Regions from separate parts of the Oceanobacillus sp. AG genome, predicted to be linked through region 1. Evidence: predicted binding sites of a transcription regulator. Region 1 holds the regulator's gene; the other holds the start of a gene.
What was found. Region 1 encodes NrdR, which represses ribonucleotide reductase genes. Its sites were predicted from a motif close to AACACNATATATNGTGTT; they were not measured.
Positions count from the first base shown of each region.

Region 2: the regulator NrdR is predicted to act here: its motif matches at 2,900-2,917, upstream of nrdD (anaerobic ribonucleoside-triphosphate reductase).

Region 1 is NZ_WOWT01000033.1:11,996-16,800, forward strand. It holds gene GN217_RS15630 (glyceraldehyde-3-phosphate dehydrogenase) at 1-215, shown strand, start outside; gene nrdR (transcriptional regulator NrdR) at 674-1,156, shown strand; gene GN217_RS15640 (replication initiation and membrane attachment family protein) at 1,173-2,528, shown strand; gene dnaI (primosomal protein DnaI) at 2,554-3,480, shown strand; gene ytxC (sporulation protein YtxC) at 4,178-4,805, shown strand, end outside.
Region 2 is NZ_WOWT01000014.1:91,869-96,673, reverse strand. It holds gene GN217_RS09355 (arginase family protein) at 1-71, shown strand, start outside; gene GN217_RS09350 (4Fe-4S cluster-binding domain-containing protein) at 219-884, opposite strand; gene nrdD (anaerobic ribonucleoside-triphosphate reductase) at 899-2,842, opposite strand; gene prpB (methylisocitrate lyase) at 3,076-3,978, opposite strand; gene GN217_RS09335 (bifunctional 2-methylcitrate dehydratase/aconitate hydratase) at 4,012-4,805, opposite strand, start outside.

The DNA of each region.
Region 1 (4,805 bases):
TTAGCTATACGGAGGATCCGCTTGTGTCAATCGACTTTACAACTACCGATTCATCAGCTATCGTTGACGGATTATCAACGATTGTAATGGAGGATAAAAAGATTAAAGTCCTTGCTTGGTATGATAATGAATGGGGCTACTCTGCACGCGTCCTTGATTTGGCGAAACTAGTTGGTGAATCACTATTGTACAAACAAACTGCTAAAATTTCATAAAGTGAAACTCATTCAGTGGGGGTATTACAGACCGTTAATGCCTGATAAATCAAATTGCTATAAAGATGCATTTTCCGTTCCGGGGGCAGCCGAACGAAGATGCATCTTTTTATTGTATAAGAAACTATAAAGTGAAACTTCATTCAGTGGGAAATTCCTTCCCTTCCCACTGAATGTTAGTTGAACCGAATCAGGTATTTACGGACTGTATACCCCCCACCTTCACATATTGGGCTTCCCTCCTGTTTAGATGTGGGGGTAATACAGACCGTTCATGCGTGATAATAAAAATGCTGTGATAACTTAGGTATCCAGGGCTAGCCATGTCCGGATTTTAATCGAATAGAAGATTTTACGGAAACATGTTAAAATAAAGGATATATTATTTTTTACATTTAGAAGTGTAGGCTTCTATCCTAATAAATGAAACTTGTTTGAAGGTAGAGAGGTGAGCGAAGTTGCGTTGTTCAAACTGTAATTATAAAAATACAAAAGTAACCGATTCCCGTCCGATAGAAGACGGAAGAGCGATTCGGCGCCGAAGAGAATGTGAACGATGTGGTCAGCGTTTCACAACATTTGAACGGATGGAGGAAGTTCCATTAATCGTCGTTAAAAAAGACGGTATGCGTCAAGAATTTTCTCGGGATAAGCTGACCCGCGGATTAATCCGTGCCTGTGAGAAACGACCAGTTCCGGTTGAAACGATGGAAGAGATTGCTCTTGAGGTTGAAAAAGGACTGAGGAATCTTGGTTCATCAGAAGTGGACTCGGAATTAATCGGGGAAATGGTGATGGAAAGACTCTCTAAGGTTGATGAAGTGGCCTATGTTCGCTTTGCTTCTGTCTATCGTCAATTCAAAGATGTTACTGTTTTTCTAGATGAATTGAAAGAATTGATTAATGTGGAAGAACAAGATGAAGCGGAAAAGGAAGAATAAAAAGGGTGAATATCCAGTGAAAAGCATAGGACAGCTATTACCTGTTGATGGTTATTTTGTTCGAATGGATAAAGCATTACCAGTTGATTATCTGCAATCATTAACACATTTGTACCAACCGCTTATTGGTACAGAGGCACTTATGCTTTATTTAACCCTAACGAATGAAGTATCCTTGCAGGAAGAAGGAATACCGCAAACACATCATACGTTAATGAATTACATGATGCTGCCACTAGATAGAATTTATGATGCCCGTTTAAAGCTGGAAGCTATCGGCTTATTACGTACGTTTAAACAAGAAATGGACGAGTTTACAATTTACACGTATAACTTGCAATGTCCGTTTGATTCAAAAAGTTTCTTTGAAGAAGCAATGTGTTCATCCCTGCTTTATCATCACCTTGGTGAGCAGAAATTCAACCAGCTAAAAGATCTTTTCGCAAAAGACAGTGTACCGGAAGCTGGCGAGAATATTACTGCAGATTTCCAGGAAGTATTTCAGACTACCCCTAAAGAAGGAATGGTTCAAGTGACTGTTCATGAAGATGAAGCAGTAGCCGTTGAGGAAGACGGGACAGTAGACTTCCAGTGGCTGGAACAGATGCTGAAGCAACGGATGATCCCTGTTTATCGTGTTCTGACGAAAGAAAACCGTAAGTTGATTGCTCATATGCTCATTCTCTATGAATTGGAAAGCTTTGAGATCGATAAAGCCGTTATTTGGTCATTAAATGAGGAGAATTATCTCGACAGGGAAGAATTTAAACAAGCTTGCCATGACATTTATCGAGCAAAAAGCAATAGTCAGCCAATCCGTCTTGTGGAAAAGAAAGAACTTAATAAGCAAGTAATCAAAGCGGAAGAACCGGAAAAGCCACTTACAAGAGAAGATTTATTAATTCGTGAGTTAGAAACAATTACGCCGAAACAATTACTGGAAGATTTATCAAGTGGAAGTTCTGCTTCCGCTCAAGATCTGAAGCTGATCAGCGATGTGATGACGAATCAAGGGCTTCCGCCAGCTGTTATGAATGTTCTCATCCATTATGTGCTATTGCAGACAAACATGAAATTGTCCAGAGCTTATCTCGAGAAGATTGCAAGTCACTGGTCTCGGGCGAAATTACAGACAGCGAGAGAAGCTATGGAATTTGCGAAGAAGGAAAAGGCCAGTTATGAAGAAGCGAAGGCAAAGCGGGAGCGGAATCATCAAGGTAATTACGGGCGTGCGTCAAATAATGATATTGTTCCAGATTGGTATAAGTCAGGGAAACATAAAGAGAAAAAAGAAGAGAAAGAATCCCCTGCAATGAACAAGGAGCAATGGAAGGTCGCAAAGTTGCTGCAACAATATTCAGAAGGAAATTAAACCAGTCTTTAAAAGGGTGATTTTAGTGAAACCAATACAATCGAACTTAAAAGCGTGGATGAACAAAAGCGAAAGTTTTAAAGAAAATTATCAAAAAATGAAACAAGAGTTGCTTCAAGATCCAGAAATCAAAGAATTCCTCGCTATTCACCCGGAATTGGGGCAAGAAGAGATTGATAAAAACCTGATTAAACTATATGAGTTCAAATCCCAATCAAAGCAATGCGATCACTGTGCTTCCTTTGGTGAATGTAAAAACATGATTCAAGGATATTCGCCTATTCTGCAAGTGACAGGGGATGAAATTCATATCCGTTATGAGAAATGCCATAGCAGATTACTCGCTGAAAAGGAACAGGAGCAGAATAAATTAATTCAAAGTCTATATATGCCAAAAGAGATTTTGCAAGCGAGATTTTCCGATATTGATAATGATTCATCCAGGACGCAAGTGCTCCTAAAGATATTCGACTTCCTGGAACAAGCAAAACATGAGATTCCGAAGAAGGGAATATACTTACATGGAATCTTCGGTGTAGGGAAAACCTTCCTGCTAGGAGCTCTTGCGAATGAATTGAAAAAATACAATATATCATCAACGATTATTTATATGCCGGAATTCGTAAGAGAAATGAAAGCATCATTGAAAGATGATTCCGTCAACGAGAAGATGGATCTATTTAAAACGACGGATATTCTCATGCTAGATGATATAGGTGCTGAAATGCATTCCGCATGGTTTCGGGATGAAATTTTAAGTTCCATTCTGCAATACCGGATGATGGAAGGACTTCCTGTCTTTTTCACGTCTAATTACAATTTGGAACAACTGCAAACACATCTTGCAACAACGCGAACAGGTGTTGAAACACTAAAGGCCGCAAGAATCATTGAACGAATCCAACAAGTAAGTGACATCATGCATGTTCAGGGCTATAACCGCAGAAAATAATGAACTTCCTTCTAGTAGAAACCGGACTTAATACTAGAAGGGAGTTTTTTGCATTTAATTATCTTACTTATACACCCCCTAAAATCAAACCCGCCGAACCATTTGCTTTCATACAGCGTAAGTATCTGTAACTCTCTTCTGGAGGTCCGCAGTCCAGACACCTCTCGCTTTCCGCAGGCGGCTGGTGAGCCTCCTCGGGCTGGCGCCCTGCGGGGTCTCACCAAGCCTATCCTCCTGCAGGAGTCTCGAGGTGTCTGGACTGCTCCCAGGAAAAGCCCAATTTATATCACTCTTTATTATTCCACAGATATAATTTCTATCGTGACATGGGACTAGAATAAATGCTTTCAATAATAATCATCTTACCAGTTCAGTTGCCCGATGGACGGTGACTCCTGCGGGAAAAGCACGAGTCTGGAGACCCCGCAGGGCGGTAGCCCGAGGAGGCTCCAGCTGTGCCCGCGGAAAGCATCCGTCCACCGGGCAACTGAACGGCGATTAGAGCGCCTTAATTAGTGAAAGAGCAGACACTTACGCTGTATGAAAGGGGTTGGAGCTTTTTAAATTATATTAAGATATGTAGAATTGATTGGGCCTGTAAAAGTCGAGTAATTAGTTTCAATAGTTTTATCATTTTTTTCACAACCAGTCCATATAATATAGCAGTTTGGTTGTAAATGAGGGTGATGTGAAAAAAATGGATATTTTCTTTGAGTCGGACAAGGAGGTCATATGTTTTTGCGAACGATTATTTCAGCAAAACAAACAGATCGCCGTATATTGGCAAGTCAATGCAAAGCGGGGAAATCAGCTTACGATCAACGAGGAACCATTAAATGAAATCATCTTCCAGTCGATCGCAGTATCTTTAGTTGATGTCTATGTCACGCATCGGTTAAGAAGTATTATCAATGAAATCATTCAAGATACTTATTATTTTTCTGATGGACATGAAATCGAACAAATTTATGAGCTTGCGGAATGGATTGTAACTGGAGAAGATAAGGATTGTAAAATGCTCCGTAAAAATAAGCATCCCATCCAATTATTACGTGCAATTTTCCTTATGCATATCCGCAATGCGCAAGATGTACATTTCGATTGGATTGTTCAGACGGGGATGAAGGCATTCAAGCAAGATCTCATCCATTATGTTGGACTGGCCATTGATGAATTCAAGCGCGAAGAAGAGCATCAATCATTTATTAATACGTTAAGGGAATACATCATTAAGAAAGAACCTGCTGTTCCACTTATCCACGTTGTTGGAGGAAATACATTTAGTTATTATCACTTTACCGGTAAACCGTATTCTAAAGTTGAGC
Region 2 (4,805 bases), on a different contig from region 1:
AATTTTTAGTAAAACATATACTGCATTGGTTAAGAAAGACGGATCACGACCCAGAAGTTTTACACGCTTAATACAATGGGGTATAGACAATAACCTCTAACCCAAATAGAATGAAGCAAATTTAAGTAAATAATGAACCCCTCTTGAGCCTAATCCAACTCAGGAGGGGTTCTGTCTTATTCCTTATCCAAATAGCTAAAGAAGCTAGACCTGTTCCACTAATTTTCCGGATAAATAAATTCATTCAGGTAATAAGGTACAATACTATCATAATAAGCTTTTCTCTCTTCAACAAAATGTCTTATCTCTGTAAAAAATGCATCATCCAGCAAAGGATAACGAACGGTCCGAACTTGATCCAACACCGAATTATGTTCAATAACCGCGTCAACACTAGCGATTAATTGGTCCACAAGTTTTTCACTCGGCGTGATTCCCATAATGTCATTATAAATTTGTGCATCTTTTTCAGTGTCCAATGCGTGATACGGCAACTTCATATCGATATGGATACCATCAACAAGCTGCTTGTCATATAAAGTCCGTAACTTATTATAATAAATACCGCTTGTCGTTACGATGATTTTCCCATCAAAAAGATTTCTTACTTGCCTCAATAAATCGCAAACCTTGTCCAATGGGTTAATGAGGAATTCCCCACCGCTGAACATAATTGCATCAAACAGAAAACCACTTTTCTTTAAATAGTCATAAAGATCATCTAGCGTTTTATATTCTTTCGGTGTGTTTGCAACGATTTCATCATAATTATGACACCCGAAACAATGGAGTGGACAACCAGATAAAGAATGAATCAATAAAGCCGTATGATCAGGCAAATCGGTAAATGTGCGAATAAAGGTATTATATAGTTTCATTATCATATGTTCACCGTGTATTAACGACGAACAACCTCCTTTAACGCATCTTCTTTCAATCTTTTTCTAATGGTCCAATCATGCCTTCTTGCTTTAGACCAGAAATTATATTTTCCTTCATAATAGCCCTTCTCATCGACGTGGATCCTGTTTCTTGAGATCATTTTCAAATACCCGATCACTCTGCTGAAGGTCGCAATATCTTCAGAATCGCAGACCGGACACTGATCTATATTTTTTGCATCTTCCGCAACGATTCTTTGGCCACACTCCATGCAAGAAGTAATCGTCGGTGTTAATGTAATATAATTGATCGGCTTCTCAAAGATTTTATCCAAATATTTCGCCAAACTTTCCGGTTTTACCTTCGCTTCCAAGAAGTGGTGTAAAACACTTCCAGAGGTTGCATATCCTTGAAATTCAGCGCTATTCTCCAACTGTTCCAGAAAATCCTCTTCCGAAAATGGCGTCATACAACCGCTCGTCAAATATGGATTCTCTCCTTCACCTTGTACAAACACTTCCCGCTCGTTTGCTTTTCCCCATTTCAGGTCATGGCGGGCTAATTTAATCGCTGCATTTTCAGCTGGTGCATATTCAATCCCGCAGGCAACTTTATCGCGTACAATGAATTCATTTACAATCTCGGTCATATATTGCATAATAGCATGAGCAACCATTTTGCCAGCTTTATCTTTCATCCCGTCTTGATATCCTAAGTTAATTAATCCTTCATTCATACCTGTAAGGGCAAACACGTTAAAATAGTTTTTTAAATCTTTATTATAAGCAAAGAAAGTAGGATATAATTCTTTGTTCGCTTCTATCCATTTTCTTTTTGCCATATGCGCTTCTTGCATGACTTCCATATATTCACGGATCTTCACTTTCACAAGTTCCATATCATGTCCGAATTCCAGAAGAACTCGGTTCATATTTAAATTCAGTACTTGGACAGCGCCTGTTGAACCGGTTGATGATCCGAACACGCCTCCTCCCGCTTTCGAGAGCGTTTCTAAATTAATTTGCAGTCTGCAGCAAAGACTTCTGCTCACTTCAGGATCTTTCGCCTGGATTAGCGGATTCAGAGTTTTATAATACGGATCTTCAAATGGCTTTGTTTTAAAGTTTTCGAAATAGACACCACCCCATTGATACATTTTATCCAATAGTTCGATAAACACGGGATTTTCATAATTGAAGTAATCATCAATTTGCACCGTTAATAATGGGAAGGTAAATGGAATGCCATTGCTTCCTGTTCCGTTCCTCATTACCTCAATAATTGCCCGGTTCATTCGGTCAAAGTAAACCTCTGGAATATCTTTATATTGTATATTCCTTCCTTCTCCGCCGATTACAACGTATTCATCCTTGATTTCCTCAGACGGCTTCCCAAACTCTAACGTAATATTTGAAAAACTACTCTGAGCTCCGGACCGAAGCGGCATATTAAGCTCCCAAATCAGACTTTGAAACAGTTCTGCTAATTCCTCATCAGTATACGTAGTGCCCCTGCTTTCTTCATCGAATAAATAAGAAGCTGTAATGGTAGAAAGCTGTGCCAACATCACCGCACCGGAAACCTGTTGGGATACTAATGTAACAACATTACTGAAATGCCTGAGTAAAGTAGGTATCCGCTTCGCTGGTTTAGAAGTAATCATGTTTTTAGCAAGCGTTGGAATTCCTTTTGTCGCGATATCCATACAACTGATGGATACACAATACGGGGCAAGCTGTTTGTCATGGACATAAACGACACCGTCATCATAAAGCTCTTTCATTCTTGGTGGTAGAATTTGTGTAAATAAAAATTCTTCCTCTGCATGATTCGTTAGATTGTGCCTTAAAAGTGGTAAGGAATAGACATAATTACTATTTTCATGTCTTAAATAATCTGTTTGCTTATTCTCTTGCTGTGATGTGAATTTCTGAACAATATCCATTGTACTTTGGAACATATTAATCCCTCTCCTTTAGACATTTTAATCCATAACTTGATGAACCACCTTCACCTTAACACAATATATTGTACCACTAAGTGACTTCCATCACTATATATAGATTGCGTCGAAAAGAGTACGACTATTTGACAGTTTTGTGAGGTTACTCACGGTCCCCTGCATTTTTAACTAATTTGAAAAAGATAGGTGCGGAGGCAAATTCCTCTTTGGCACCTATCTTTTTCAATAGACTAGTCTTCTAATACTGTCTTCGCAATCGTCTGATCTAATTCTTCAAAGTCATCATAAGAAATCGTTTCGTATAGTTCTTTTCTCGTCTGCATATTAAATACACCATCTGCTTGCGAGCCTTGCTCTTTGATTAGGGTAAAGATCCGTTCATATGCCTTTGCTGCTACTCTCAAAGAAGTTACCGGATAAATGACCATACGGAAGCCCATATTCTGAAATTCTTCTGCAGTAATAAATGGTGTCTTCCCAAACTCCGTCATATTCGCCAGCAACGGGGCATCCACTTTTTCAGCAAACAGACGGAATTCTTCATCCGTTTGTAAAGCTTCAGGGAAGATTGCATCGGCACCAGCTTCAACATAACTTGCTGCGCGCCGGATTGCTGCATCTAGTCCTTCCACCGCCCGTGCATCCGTTCTGGCGACGACAACTAAGGAAGGAGCAACTTCTTTAATTGCTTTAATCTTTTGTACCATTTCCTCTGTCGTAACGAGCTGTTTTCCATTTAAATGTCCACATTTCTTGGGAAGCTGCTGGTCTTCAATCTGAACGGCAGCTACATTTGCTTCCACCATTTCCCGCGCTGTGCGTGCCACGTTTAATACACCGCCAAACCCTGTATCAATATCAACGAGTACTGGTAAATTCGTTGCCCTGACAAGATCCCTTGCCCGTTCTGCTATCTCTGTTGATGTAACGATACCAAGATCCGGCAGTCCTCTGCTCGCCGTATAAGCTCCGCCAGATAAATATAAAACGGAGAAACCTGCGTCCCTTGCAACTAAGGCAGCCATCGCATCATGTGCCCCCGGTATTTGTAAAATATCCTCCGCTTCCATTTCTTCTTTTAATTTTTCAGCTAATTCCTTCTGTGTTGACTGTTGATCCACAATCCACGCCATACCTGCGTCCTCCTTCTCCATCATTGACACGTATTAATTTATAAGAAATAACTCAACAAATTCATTCACATTCATGTTTGCTAACTTTTCATAATCATAGCTTATCGCTTCAATCTTCTTGCGTTGTTTATCTGTATAATGGGTTGCTAAGTTTTCCGTATACTTCTCCATTATTTTCGGAATGGCTTCCTCACGTCTGAAGCGGTGCCCTAATGGATACTCGCGTTCTACTTCTTCTGTCGATGACCCGTCTTTAAAATGAACTTGAACAGCATTCGCGATTGAACGTTTAGCAGGATCTAGATAGTCCTTTGTATATTCTTTATTTTCTACGACGATCATCTTATCACGCAGAATATCAATGATTGGATTTGCTGCAAAATCATCCTCATAATGTTCTGCCCGTATATCTCCTTCAAGCAGGGCGATAGCCGTTATATATTGTAAACAGTGATCCCGGTCTGCCGGATTATTCAAAGGTCCTTTTTTATCAATAATGCGAATAGCAGATTCATGAGTTGTAATCGTAATTTTATCTATTTCCTCTAAGCGACTAGCGACTTCTGGATGTAACTGTACGCCTGCTTCTGCTGCTGTTTGTGCATGAAATTCAGCTGGGAAGGAAACTTTGAACAACACATTTTCCATTACATAACTATCCAGCGGCTGACTAAGCAATAGTTCTTTCTTATTAAATAAAACATCTTGGAATCCCCAACCCGGAGCACTAAGTGCAGTTGGATAACCCATTTCACCTTGCATGGCCATCAACGCTAGGCGTACTGCTCTACTCGTTGCGTCACCAGCGGCCCAGGATTTTCGTGATC